3 regions of the Cobetia sp. 4B genome follow, and region 3 is predicted to be linked to each of the others. Evidence: predicted binding sites of a transcription regulator. Region 3 holds the regulator's gene; each other region holds the start of a gene.
The links. The regulator sigma-54, encoded in region 3, starts transcription at its own class of promoters, with help from an activator protein. The targets are predictions, from matches to a motif close to TGGCACNNNNNTTGCTNT.
Positions count from the first base shown of each region.

Region 1: a site for sigma-54 is predicted at 2,543-2,560, ahead of H2O77_RS00285 (amino acid ABC transporter substrate-binding protein). Genes of this name have one in related genera too.
Region 2: a site for sigma-54 is predicted at 2,335-2,352, ahead of H2O77_RS13300 (HAD-IIB family hydrolase). Genes of this name have one in related genera too.

Region 1 is NZ_CP059843.1:61,797-66,245, reverse strand. Features, by position in the region: gene H2O77_RS00290 (amino acid ABC transporter permease) at 1-1,148, opposite strand, end outside; gene H2O77_RS00285 (amino acid ABC transporter substrate-binding protein) at 1,432-2,457, opposite strand; gene speE (polyamine aminopropyltransferase) at 2,888-3,751, opposite strand; gene H2O77_RS00275 (VanZ family protein) at 4,039-4,425, opposite strand.
Region 2 is NZ_CP059843.1:3,219,138-3,223,586, reverse strand. Features, by position in the region: gene H2O77_RS13315 (TRAP transporter substrate-binding protein) at 1-28, shown strand, start outside; gene H2O77_RS13310 (TRAP transporter small permease) at 198-830, shown strand; gene H2O77_RS13305 (TRAP transporter large permease subunit) at 830-2,131, shown strand; gene H2O77_RS13300 (HAD-IIB family hydrolase) at 2,436-3,332, shown strand; gene H2O77_RS13295 (hypothetical protein) at 3,374-4,449, shown strand, end outside.
Region 3 is NZ_CP059843.1:814,823-819,271, reverse strand. Features, by position in the region: gene lptC (LPS export ABC transporter periplasmic protein LptC) at 1-82, shown strand, start outside; gene lptA (lipopolysaccharide transport periplasmic protein LptA) at 191-769, shown strand; gene lptB (LPS export ABC transporter ATP-binding protein) at 773-1,513, shown strand; gene H2O77_RS03435 (RNA polymerase factor sigma-54) at 1,747-3,195, shown strand; gene raiA (ribosome-associated translation inhibitor RaiA) at 3,856-4,164, shown strand; gene H2O77_RS03425 (PTS sugar transporter subunit IIA) at 4,174-4,449, shown strand, end outside.

The DNA of each region.
Region 1 (4,449 bases), 750 kb from region 3:
AACATGGAGACCAGCAGACTGATGGTCAGATAGACCAGCATCGTCATGGCGATCACCTCGATGGCCTGACCGGTCTGGTTGAGCGTGGTACCCGCGAAGACCGAGACCAGATCGGGATAGCCGATGGCCGTAGCCAGCGACGAGTTCTTGATCAGGTTCAGGTACTGGCTGGTCAGCGGCGGGATGATGACGCGCAGCGCCTGCGGCACCACCACCAGACGCAGTGTCATGCCACCGGACAGCGACAGCGCCCGTGACGCTTCGGTCTGGCCGTGCGGTACCGCTTCGATGCCGGAACGCACGATCTCGGCGATGAAGGCAGCGGTATAGACCGACAGCGCGACCCACAGGGCGAGGAACTCGGGGACGACCGTGATGCCGCCACGGAAGTTGAAGCCCTTGAGTTCCGGCAGCTCCCAGCTCAGCGGCATGCCCATCGCGAAGTAGGCCAGCAGCGGCGCCACGATGATCAGACCGAGCGAGATCCAGCCCGCCGGCAGGCGCTGACCGGTACGGGCCTGACGCTGGCGGTTCCAGTAGCTGAAGATGCCGCTGGCGACGACGGCCAGCACGAACACCGCAATCACCACCGAGAAACCGCTGGAAGTGATGGGAGCCGGCACGAACAGACCGCGCACGTTGAGGAAGAACGCCTCGCCCAGCGACAGCGAGCCACGCGGACTCGGCAGGGTTCTCAGGACGGCGAAATACCAGAAGAAGATCTGCAGCAGCAGCGGGATGTTGCGGAAGACTTCGATATAGACCGCCGCCAGCCGCGAGATCAGCCAGTTGGGGGACAGACGCGCGACCCCCATGACGAAGCCGATCACGGTCGCGGCGATGACACCCAGTGCGGATATCAACAAGGTATTGAGCAGGCCGACGATGAAGGTATCGCCATAGGTGGATTGCTCGGAATAGTCGATCAGGCTCTGCAGGATGCCAAAGCCTGCGGTGTTGTCCAGAAAGGCAAAGCCGGTGGTGATGCCACGGCTTTCGAGGTTGGTCAGGGTATTGCTGACGATGATCGCCAACACACCGAACACGCCTGCCAGCATCAATAGCTGGAAGATCAGTGCCCGCTTGGCCGGGTCACGCCAGAATGGCGGCTTGACCGTGGCCGGCGGGCGAGAAGCAGGTTGTGTCATACAGGCAATCTCCGCCGGAAAGCTATGCGACTTCCGCCTGCCGTCCTATCGAACGGCAGATCAGTTATCTCTCGGCACTCGATGAATGGGTCACGAGGAACAGGCTGGGCCTCACAGGCTGGGGCACATAAGCTAAGCCGCTGGGCGGGGCCTCTTGTTGCCGGGCCCCACATGACGCTGGCCAGAGGAAGTGGAGCAAGACGCTCACTCCCCCTGGCCAGCGTCCTTGCTCAGCCTGTCATGAGGGGCAAGGCCCACCCGCAGTACAGGGCGAGCCCGCGCATCAGCGAACCGGCGGGGCGTACTGGACGCCGCCATCGGTCCACAGTGCGTTCAAGCCGCGCTCGATACCCAGTGCGGAGCCGGTACCGACGTTGCGCTCGAACACCTGGCCGTAGTTACCGACCTGCTTGATGACCTGGTAGGCCCAGTCAGCCGGCAGCCCCATGGCTTCCCCGTAGTTGCCATCGGCACCGACCAGGCGCGCGACGTTCGGGTTGGTGTCCGACTTCTTCTCTTCGATGTTGTCGGAGCTCAGCCCCATCTCTTCGGCGTTGATCTGGGCGAACAGGGTCCACTTGACGATGTTGAACCACTGGTCATCGCCCTGACGGACGACGGGGCCCAGCGGTTCCTTGGAGATGACTTCCGGCAGCACCATCGCAGACGCCGGATCGGAGAGCTTGATACGCAGCGCGTAGAGCTGGGATTGGTCGGAGGTCAGGACGTCACAACGACCGGCTTCGAAACCCTTGACGGTCTGGTCGGAGGTATCGAAGACGACCGGCTCGAAGGACATGTCGTTCAGGCGGAAGTAGTCCGCCAGGTTGAGCTCGGTGGTGGTGCCGGACTGGATGCAGACGGCTGCCCCGTCCAGCTCCTTGGCACTGGAGACGCCCAGGTCCTTGCTGACCATGAAGCCCTGGCCGTCGTAATAGTTCACGCCAGCGAAGTTGAGGCCCAGTGAGGTGTCACGGGTCGCCGTCCAGGTGGTGTTGCGGGACAGGACATCAATCTCGCCGGACTGCAGCGCGGTGAAACGCTCCTTGGCTGTCAGCGGCACATAGCGCACCTTGCTGGCATCGCCCAGCACGGCTGCCGCGACGCCGCGGCAGACGTCGACATCGAGGCCCTGCCAGTTACCGGCGTCATCCGGTGCCGAGAAGCCCGGCAAGCCGGTGCTGACGCCACACTGGACAAAGCCCTTTTCCTTGACGCTATCCAGGGTAGCGGCACTGGCGCCTGTCGCCATGGAGGCGGCCAGGACAGCGGCGCTAGCGATCAGCAGTGGCTTCTTGTTGTTATGCATCGTGATTCCCTCGCGAAAGTCTGGAGTCCGCTCGATCAGCCTCGAGTCAGAAGTGGTGCAATGCATTGCATGGCACCTACCGACAATAGCAAGCCGCGTTCCAATTTCCGCCTATCGCGTGATCCGCTGTGTTCAACGCTGAAAAAAGCGCTAAAACCCAGTGATATAGGCCAAAGCCTCGGAGTGAGGCGGCGGATCATTCCGCGCGATTGCCGCGCAGTTAGGCTCATGGCGAGACCAGTTCGCCTCATATCGGTGCAAAATAAAAACGGCCGTTTCATTGCGAAACGGCCGTTGGCGGTGCAGCGATGTGGCGCGAGTGGCAGATTGCGACCAATGTCTCGGTCTGCCTGACTCAACGCTTGTTCATCCCGTCAGGCACGTTTTCGTGCCTGACGGGACTCCCTTGCCACTGCAAGGTGCATGCAAATCACTTCTCCAGCAGGCGCTGCATGAAGGGCGGCAGCACCAGGGCGGCGCGATGGCCTTCGACGGTATAGAAGTCACGCGCGAAGGTGGCGGCAGCGGCATCTTCCTCGCGGAATGACTTCACGTCACAGCCCTTGCCCGCCAGGGTGCAGCTCCACCAGCCGGACGGATACACCGGCTGCGGGAACGGCAGGGTCGCGACGCTATCAAAGCCCGCTTCGCCCATGTCATTGCGCAGGTCCTTGATGATGGAATCGGTGTGATAGAGCGGAGACTCGCTCTGCTGCACCATCAGGCCGCCCTGCTTGAGGATACGATGGCAGCGCTTGAGGAAGTCGGTCTTGAACAGACCTTCCGCCGGGCCGACCGGGTCGGTGGAATCGACGATCAGCACGTCGATGCTCTCATCCGGGCAGTTGTCGACCCACTTGACGCCATCCTCGAACAGCAGCTCGGCGCGCGGGTCGTCATTGGACTCGACCAGCGCCGGGAAGAATTGCTCGGAGGCACGCGTGACCGCCGGATCGATATCGATCTGGGTGACCTTCTCCACGCCCGGGTGCTTGAGCACCTCACGCAGGGTGCCGCAATCGCCACCGCCGATGATGACGACACGCTTGGGGTCTGCATGAGCGAACAGCGCCGGGTGCGACATCATCTCGTGATAGAGGAAGTTGTCACGGTCAGTCAGCATCACGCAGCCGTCCAGCACCATCAGGTTGCCGTAGGTCTCGGTGGCATAGACTTCGAGGTGCTGATAAGGGGTCTGCTCGTCATGCAGCTTGTGGCTGACCTTGAGCGAGAAGGCGCTGCCGTGGCGATCGAAGATTTCGGTAAACCAGGAGCCATCGAGACGTTCGGTCATGGGGGACCCTCGCATTGGATATCACAGACGGGATATCAAGGTATGGATAGAGACGGCACGATGGCCATCGGAAATTGCGCCAATCAGCACTGCGCCAGCGTCAGGCCGGCAGTTCACGGCCCGCATGACGCCCACGCGGCGTGATGTCGTGATACGCGACATGCCGGGCAAGCGCCAACATGGCGCAGGCGCTGCACCATAGCCAAAGACGGCCGGAGTGGAAAGTGTTGATGCATGACAATTTCAGACAGGCCGCGTATCGATGACACGCGGCCCGGGGGAGAGGCTCAGCGAGAAGCCGGCCCGAGGCGGACCAGATGGAGAATCAGTCTGACGCACTGAAACACTCCCAGCCCGATGAGGATGCCGGCGAGGTCCGCCAGCGCATCCAGCACCTCAGCGCCGCGATAGGGAATCGCCAGCTGCAGACATTCGATGGCGACGCCCAGCAGCAGCAGGAGCGGCAGGATGATCAAGCTGGTCAAGCCCGCCAGCCGTGTCGTCAGCGCCAGCAACGCGAAGGCGGAGAAATGCTGCAGCTTGTCCCAGGGGAAGGTCTGCTCCGGATGCGGCACGCCCGGGGAGAGCGTGCCGAACAGGATCAGCAACAGACACAGAAGCGCCACGAAGGCCCAACCGCGGCGCGGGATGAGACGCTGCTCGACCGGCGTCATGCTGACACCCCCGCTGCCCGGCAC
Region 2 (4,449 bases), 1.9 Mb from region 3:
CTTCCTGACCGACCGCAACCTGATGTGAGCCCGCTGGCGCGCGGGATGGGCGCCAGTCGCCGTGTGGCAAGAGGCATCAGCTAACCACGCTTTTGGCGACACGATCGCAGAACGATAACGACGCAGGAGATCAAGGTCGGCGTGCTCACTGGGCGCGCCGATTCTCCTTGAGGCAGCGAGTCAGCAAGGAATTCGATATGGCAGAACATGATGTGGCGTCGCCGGGGCTACCCGAGGCGTCGGATGACCACGACCCGAATCTGGGCACGCGGACGCCGCTGGACCGCCTGGTGGGCAAGGGCACGCGCGCCGCGGCGTGGCTGGTATTGCTGGCGATGGCGATCAGCGTATTCGAAGTGGTGATGCGCTACGGCCTCGATTCGCCGACCTCCTGGGTGCACGAGACGGTGATCTTCCTGGTCGCGACCAGCTTCGCGCTGGGCGGCCCGGCGGCCCTGGCCAACAATCGCCATATTCGCGTGCGTGTGCTCTACGACCTGGTCGGCACGCGCTTTCGCTACGTGCTGGACTGCTTCAATGACGTGATGACGTTCGTCTTCTGTCTGGCGATGAGCTATGCGGGCTGGGTGATGTTCTGGCGTGCCTCGCACAGTCCGCTGGGCGAGTGGCAGCTGGAGCGATCCGGCACCTCATGGAATCCGCCGTTTCCGGCGCTGACCAAGGGCGTGATCCTGTTCGCGCTGGCGGTGATGACCCTGCAGGCGCTGTGGCATCTCTACCAGACCTTCTTCTCGCCCCGTCCACCCGAGGGCGGCAGTGAAGGAAGTGGCGCATCCGACGCCGCAGTTGACCACAAGGAGTCGCGCTGATGGATATCGCAACGGCTACGATGCTGCTGGTCGGCGGCATCTTCGCGCTGCTGGTCACCGGCCTGCCGCTGGCCTTCGTCACCGGCCTGGTCGCGCTGGCCTACACCTTCGGCTGGTTCGGCCCGATGGCGCTGCCGCTGGTCACCAGTCGTGTCTATGGCTTCGTCACCGAGTATTCGCTGGTGGCGGTGCCGATGTTCGTGTTGATGGCTTCGCTGCTCGATCGCTCGGGGATCGCCAAGGATCTGTTCAATGCCATGCGCGTGATGGCAGGGCGACTGCCCGGCGGCGTGGCGATCCAGACCATCGTGGTGGCGTTCTTCCTCGCCGCGATGTCCGGCATCATCGGCGGCGAGATCGTGCTGCTGGGGATTCTGGCGCTGCCGCAGATGCTCAGGCTCGGCTATGACAAGCACATCGCCATCGGTGTGGTGTGTGCCGGTGGCTCGCTGGGCACCATGATGCCGCCCTCCATCGTGCTGATCATCTATGGCCTGATCGCCAACCAGTCGATCGCGGACCTGTTCACCGCGGCGATCACCCCGGCCATCGTGCTGATGGCAAGCTACATCATCTACGTGCTGATCCGCTGTCTGCGCAACCCTTCGCTGGGGCCGGTGATGCCCGAGGAGGAGCGCCGTGCCAGCTTCCAGAGCAAGCGTGAGCTGCTCAAGGCCATCGGCGTGCCGGCGGTCATCGCGGGGCTGGTGCTGGGCTCCATCTACGGTGGCGTGGCCTCGGTGACCGAAGCCGCGGCGATGGGCAGCTTCGGCGTCCTGGTGGCGGTGATGCTGCGCGGCGAGTTCTCCATCACCCTGATGCAGCGTGCGCTGTCCCAGACCATGAACACCTGCGGCATGATCATCTGGATCGGTATCGGCGCGGCGGCGCTGGTCGGGGTCTACAACCTGATGGGCGGCAACCGCTTCGTGTCGAGCATGATTCTCGGCCTGGATATCCCGCCGCTGGCGATCATCATGGTGATGATGGCGATCCTGCTGTTGCTGGGGCTGTTCCTCGACTGGATCGGCATCGCGATGCTGACCCTGCCGATCTTCGTGCCGATCATCGTTCAGCTCGGCTACGACCCGGTATGGTTCGGTGTGCTGTTCGCGGTCAACATGCAGGTGTCCTTCCTGTCGCCACCCTTCGGGCCTGCCGCCTTCTATCTGAAAGGCGTGGCACCGGAAGGCATCAGCCTCAAGGATATCTTCGTCTCGCTGCTGCCGTTCATCGCCATCCAGCTGTGCGTGCTGGCGATGTTGCTGCTGTGGCCGCAACTGTCGCTGTGGCTGGTCTAGGCTCTACAGACGTTGCCCGCTTGCCCAAGACTCGACGCCCTCGCAGATGCGAGGGCGTCGTCGTTGGTGATGACAGATTTGCGCCGCCATGTGGCGTCGCATCATGCAAGGCAAGCTTTGTGCTCTTTTATGGTGCAAATAGGCGGACGCACAAACACGGTCACGGTGAGAGGGGGCAGGCTGTCATGGCAGCTGCACCATCTTGGCACATTCCCTGCAATGCTCTTGCAATGCCTGTCCGGTGCCACGAGATCCTGTCGAGGTGACCCCCGACACGCTGCAGCACTTCACGAGGAGAGTTCACATGTCAGAGACTCAAGCACCGCTGTTGTTGCTGACCGATCTGGATGGCTCGCTGCTGGATCACCACGATTACTCGCCGGGCCCGGCGCGCAGCTGGCTGACCCGCCTGCGCGCGCGCGGTGCCTGGATCGTCCCCAACACCTCCAAGACGGCGGCCGAACTGGCGCCGCTGATGGACTCGCTGGGCTTGGCGGGCCAGCCGTGGATCGCCGAGAACGGCGGCGTGGTGGCGTTGCCGGCCGATTGGCTGAGCGCCTACCCGCTGGAAGAGGCCAGCGCCCCGGATGCACACGGCCTGTGTCGTATCGCGGTGGCGATGCCCCGCGACAGGATTCTCGCGGTGCTGGAGGAGCTGACCGGGGAATTCGCCTTCGAGGGCTTCGTCTCGATGTCGGTGGCGAGAATCAGCGAGCTGACGGGGCTGGGGGAGGGCGACGCGGCCCTGGCGGGACAGCGTGATGCCAGTGAACCGCTGGTGTGGCGCGACGCGCCGGAGCGTCTCGAGGACTTTCGTGCGCGTCTGGCCAGTCATGGCCTCAAGCTGACACGTGGTGGGCGCTTCCACCATGTGACCGGGGACAGCGACAAGGGCGTGGCAGCGCGCTATCTGATCGCCCGCTACCGGCTCTGCGAGCGGGTGCGCCCCTGGACGCTGGGCTTCGGCGATGGCGCCAATGACCTGCCGCTGCTGGCCGCCGTCGACAACGCTGTGCTGATCCCCGGCGTCGGTGATACCTCACAGCGTGATCGGGAGCTTGCCGACTATCCGCAACTGGCGGATGAACGCCGCTGTTTTCGCGCCAATCTCCCCGGACCGCAGGGATGGGTCGAGGGATTGCGTCACTGGCTGGCCAATGGCCAGCCGGAAGAATGGACATCCAGAGGTCTGGGCGCCTGACGCCTGCCTGATGCGTGTCTTCGGCATGACAAGGAGCTGACATGAGCGATTTTTACCAGAATGGCATCATCACCAACTTCCATAACCTGACCGATCGTCCGGTGGAAGATCTCGAAGCGGACCTGATGCGCTTCTCCCGCAAGCGACCGATGAGCCTGATTCTGCCGTCGCTGTATTCCGAGCTGGAAGGCCCGGCGCTCAAGCACATCGTCGAGGAGCTGGCCCAGGTGCCGTACCTCAGCGAGATCGTGATCGGGCTGGACCGCGCCGACCGTGACCAGTTCGAGCATGCCAAGGAGTTCTTCTCACATCTGCCGCAGCATCACCGCATCCTGTGGAACGACGGCCCGCGCCTGCGGGCACTGGATGAGGAGCTGACCGAGCATGGTCTGGCGCCGATGGAGGCCGGCAAGGGGCGCAATGTCTGGTACTGCTCAGGCTACGTGCAGGCCTCGGGCATCGCCGAGGCGGTGGCACTGCATGACTGCGATATCGTCACCTATGACCGCGGCCTGCTGGCGCGCCTGATCTACCCGGTGGCCCATCCGCAGTTCAACTACGAGTTCTGCAAGGGCTACTACTCGCGCATCGCGCAGGGCAAGCTGAACGGCCGCGTGGCGCGCCTGATGGTCACGCCGCTGATCCGTGCGCTCAAGAAGGTCTATGGCCCGCTGCCGTACCTGGATTATCTCGACAGCTATCGCTATCCGCTGTCCGGCGAATTCTCGATGCGCACCGACGTGCTGGCGGACATCCGCATTCCCAGTGACTGGGGGCTGGAGATCGGCGTGCTGTCCGAGGTCCATCGCAACTATTCCACCAAGCGCCTGTGTCAGGTGGACATCGCCGATGCCTACGATCACAAGCACCAGCCACTGTCCGAGGAAGATGCGCTGGGCGGCTTGAATCGCATGAGTCTGGACATCGCCAAGGCCATGTATCGCAAGCTGGCCACGCTGGGCGTCGAGATGCACGGTGAGACCTTCCGCACCATCAAGGCCACCTACTACCGCATCGCGCTGGACCTGATCGAGACCTACTACAACGATGCCGTCATGAATGGCCTGACGGTGGACCGCCACAGCGAGGAAGCGGCGGTGGAGCTGTTCGCCGCCAA
Region 3 (4,449 bases):
CGACTCGGGCGCCGACAGCACCACCACCGATGATGGGCGCGTCAACAGCACCTTCGAGGCAGCGCCTGCCAGCGGTGAATGAACCCGCCGGGCTGGCCGTCACGCCATGACCCGCGCCGCACCACCTTCTTCTCTGCCGCTCGATGGCATCATTGCTCGGGCGGCGACCCCGTCATGCCAAGGAGCCACCATGACTTCCACGACTCGCAAGCCCTTGACGGCCTGTCGCCAGACCCTCAACAGCGGTGTCATGGCGCTCTGCCTGGCACTGGGCATGTCCACCTTCGCCCCGGCCGCCATGGCGCTGGACAGCGATGCCAGCCAGCCGATCAACATCGCCGCGGACGCCCTGTCGCTTGATGACAAGGCCGGTACCGCCACCTACACCGGCCAGGTGGAAATGCGCCAGGGCAGCATGAAACTCGATGCCAGCCGCGTCGATATCAGCCGCGCCGGCAGCGGCGAGATCTCGCTGGTCAAGGCCACCGGCAAGCGTGCCTACCTGGAACAGCAACCCGCACCCGACGAGGAGCTGGTCAAGGGCTGGGCCGACACCATCCGCTACCATGCACTGGAGCGCCGCGTGGAGCTGGTCGGCAACGCGCGTCTCGAGAAAGGCGATGACACCTTCGAAGGCGGCTACGTGGAGTACTTCCTCGACAAGCGCCAGGTGAACGCCAACAACAGCAAGACGGCACAGCAGACCGAAGGCGGTCGCGTGCACATGACTCTGACGCCCCGCGGCGCCAATGCCAGCAAGGAAAACTGAGTCATGACTGCTGCTACTCCACGTACGCTGAGCGCTCGCCATCTGGCCAAGGCCTACAAGGGCCGCAAGGTGGTCAAGGACATCTCGCTGGAGATCCGCCAGGGCGACATCGTCGGCCTGCTGGGCCCCAACGGCGCCGGCAAGACGACCTCGTTCTACATGATCGTCGGACTGGTGCGCGCCGATGCCGGCAACGTCTCCATCGATGACAAGGACCTCTCCGCTGCCGCCATGCATCAGCGTGCACGCGCCGGCATCGGCTATCTGCCGCAGGAAGCGTCGATCTTCCGCAAGCTGTCGGTGGCCGACAACATCATGGCGATTCTGGAGACCCGCAAGGACCTGGATCGCAATGGCCGCAAGGCACGCCTTGAAGAGTTGCTCGAGGAATTCAGCATCACGCACATCCGCGCCAGCGCCGGTATGAGCCTGTCCGGTGGTGAGCGTCGACGGGTCGAGATCGCCCGGGCGCTTGCCACCGAGCCGGACTTCGTACTGCTCGATGAGCCCTTCGCCGGCGTCGACCCCATCTCGGTGGGCGAGATCAAGAGCATCGTGCGCCAACTGCGCGATCGTGGCATCGGTGTGCTGATCACCGACCACAACGTGCGCGAGACACTCGATATCTGTGACACCGCCTATATCGTCGGCGATGGCCAGATCATCGCCCACGGTGACGCGGACTCCATCCTGGCCAACCAGCAGGTGCGCGACGTCTACCTGGGTCACGAGTTCACGCTCTAGGGTCAGCGGCTGCGCTGAGTCCTCGCGAGGCAAAAGCTTCAAAAGCCGCTGCGTGATTTTATCGCGTAGCGGCTTTTTCATGTCTGACATCAGACGCATGCATGACGTCCATACCACCTTGGTGGAAACATGGCATGCAAGTTGCTTGAATATTCACGACAACCACTTGTCAGTGCCCCGAGTCACGGTATAGCGTAGTAAGCACGTTCCTTTGCCGTGAATTGACTGACTCCATGAAACCCACCCTGCAACTCCGCCTCGGCACCTCGCTGACCATGACGCCGCAGCTCCAGCAAGCGATCCAGCTGCTGCAGCTGTCGACGCTCGACCTGCGTCAGGAGATTCAGCAAGCCCTCGAGTCCAACCCCATGTTGGAGCTCGACGAGGACTACGAGTCGCTGGATGTCGTCGAGACACAGGATTCGAGCGAGATCTCCACTGCCGACTCCTCGAGCGAGATTCCCGAGGAATACCCCCTCGACAGTGACTGGTCGGACCTCTACCAGGACCACGCCGGTAGCCTGACCAGCTCCGGCAGTGGCAGCGGGAGTGAAGAAGGGCCGGACTTCGATCGCAATACCAGCGTCGAGAGCCTGCAGGACCACCTGCGCTGGCAGCTGGCGATGACCGACCTCGATGGCCGTGAAAGCCAGATGGCGGAGAGCCTGATCGATGCCGTCGACGGTGCCGGCTATCTGAGCCTGTCTCTCGATGAGCTGGTCGATGGCCTGCGTGGCCAGGGCCTGCCCGGCCTCAAGGCCTCCGAGCTCGAGCAGGTATTGCTGCGTATGCAGCAGTTCGACCCGACCGGCGTCTTCGCCCGTGACCTACGCGAATGCCTGCTGCTACAACTGGCGCTGCTGCCGGATGATCTGCCGCTGCTGGCGCAGGCACGCCGCCTGGTACGTCAATTCCTCGAGGCACTGGGCAACGATGATCGCAAGCTGCTCAAGCGCCGCCTGAGCCTTGACGATGACGAGCTGGACCACGTCATCCGCCTGGTGCGCGCGCTCGATCCGCGTCCGGCATCCGCCTGGGGCGAGCCCGCCAGCGATTACGTGATCCCTGATCTGCTGGTGCGCCATACCCGCCATGGCTGGCAGGTCGAGCTCAACCCGGAAGCGCTGCCCAAGCTGCGCATCCAGCCGGAATACGCCGCGCTGATCAAGCGTGCCGACAAGTCCGCCGACAACACCTTTCTCAAGGACAACCTGCAGGAAGCCCGCTGGCTGATGAAGAGCCTGTCATCGCGCAATGACACCCTGCTCAAGGTCGGCCGCGAGATCATGGCGCGCCAGATCGACTTCCTCGAGCAAGGCGAGGAAGGCATGAAGCCGCTGATTCTGGCCAACATCGCCGAAGTGGTCGAGATGCACGAATCGACCATCTCGCGGGTCACTACCCAGAAGTACATCCACACCCCGCGCGGCGTCTTCGAGCTCAAGTTCTTCTTCTCGAGCCAGGTCGGTGGCAGCGGCAGTGGCGACGCCCACTCAAGCACCGCCATTCGTGCCCGCATCCGCAAGCTGATCGCGGAAGAGCCGGCCCGCAAGCCTCTCTCCGACTCACGGCTGGTCGATCTGCTCGCCAGCGATGGCATCGAGGTCGCACGCCGTACCGTGGCCAAGTATCGCGAAGCGATGGGCATCCCCTCCTCCAGCGAGCGCAAGCGTCTGGCCTGACGCGTCACCTGCGGCTGCCATGCCCTGCTCTCACCTCCACAATGGCAGCCGCCGCCAACCTCAAGCGTTGGCTTTTCCGCTCATCAGCCTCTGACTTCGCGGGCAGTGGTGCGCCTGTCGCGCGCCATGTCATTCCGGCAACCGCTCGTCAATTGCCCGTCATGGCCCATGACAGCGCGCAGAATGACGGCAAAAAAACGCCGTTCCGGCAGCGTCATTTACCGTCAATCGCATGTTTTTAAAGTCACTTTTGCGCGTATTGCACCTGGAAGACACCCGAAGAACCTCCCGGAACGCCGCTTGCTCCACGCAATCGAATCGTCTGAAAGGCGACGTACATGCAGGGATTGGCGACGAAAACCCGCCTTCTTGCGCGTCTTTCACGCACCACCCGCCAGACATGCCCTTGAAGTCCACTCCGTTACCCCTCACTGAGTTGAAGACAAGCACTGAACCACGATGCAGCGCAGCGTTGATCTTTGCGCAAAGCTTGGGCATTGTCGGTACAGACGCTCACGACATCTGACGCCACTGGCAAGGGTGCGAAAACATCGCCAGACGGTGGCCGTCAAGCCTGTTGCAGAGCGTCCGATCAGGGTTTGCTCGTAGTCAAAAAGGGTTACAATTGAATGGCAACCCGCTGGATAAAGGAGCGTGTCCATGCAAGTGAATATCACCGGGCATCATGTGGAACTTACCGATCCTCTCCGCGATTACGTCAACGAGAAGCTCGCTCGCCTCGAACGGCATTACGACAACATCACCAATGTTCAGGTGACACTGTCGATCGAGAAGGAGCGCCAGCAGGCTGCCTGCACCTTGCACGCGGCAGGCGCTGACCTCCACGCCCTGGCAGAAGACCCCAACATGTACGCTGCCATCGACGCGCTCGCCGACAAGCTGGATCGCCAGCTGGTCAAACACAAGGAAAAGTCCCAGGCTCGCTCTCAGGGCACCGGGACCCGTTGACCTTCAGCCATGACACTTGATCAGATCCTTCCCCCCGAGCGCACGCTGTACGGTGTCCCCGGGGGGAGCAAGAAGCGGGTGCTTGAATTCTTCAGCACCTTCATCGCACAGAACATTCCCAGCCTGGATAGCCAGGAAGTCTTCTCGCGCCTGATCGGGCGCGAAAGACTGGGGTCGACCGGCATTGGCCACGGTGTGGCCGTGCCCCATGCACGCAGCCCGCATTGCAAGACGCCAATCGCTGCGTTTCTGAAGCTCGGTGAACCCATCGACTTCGATGCCATC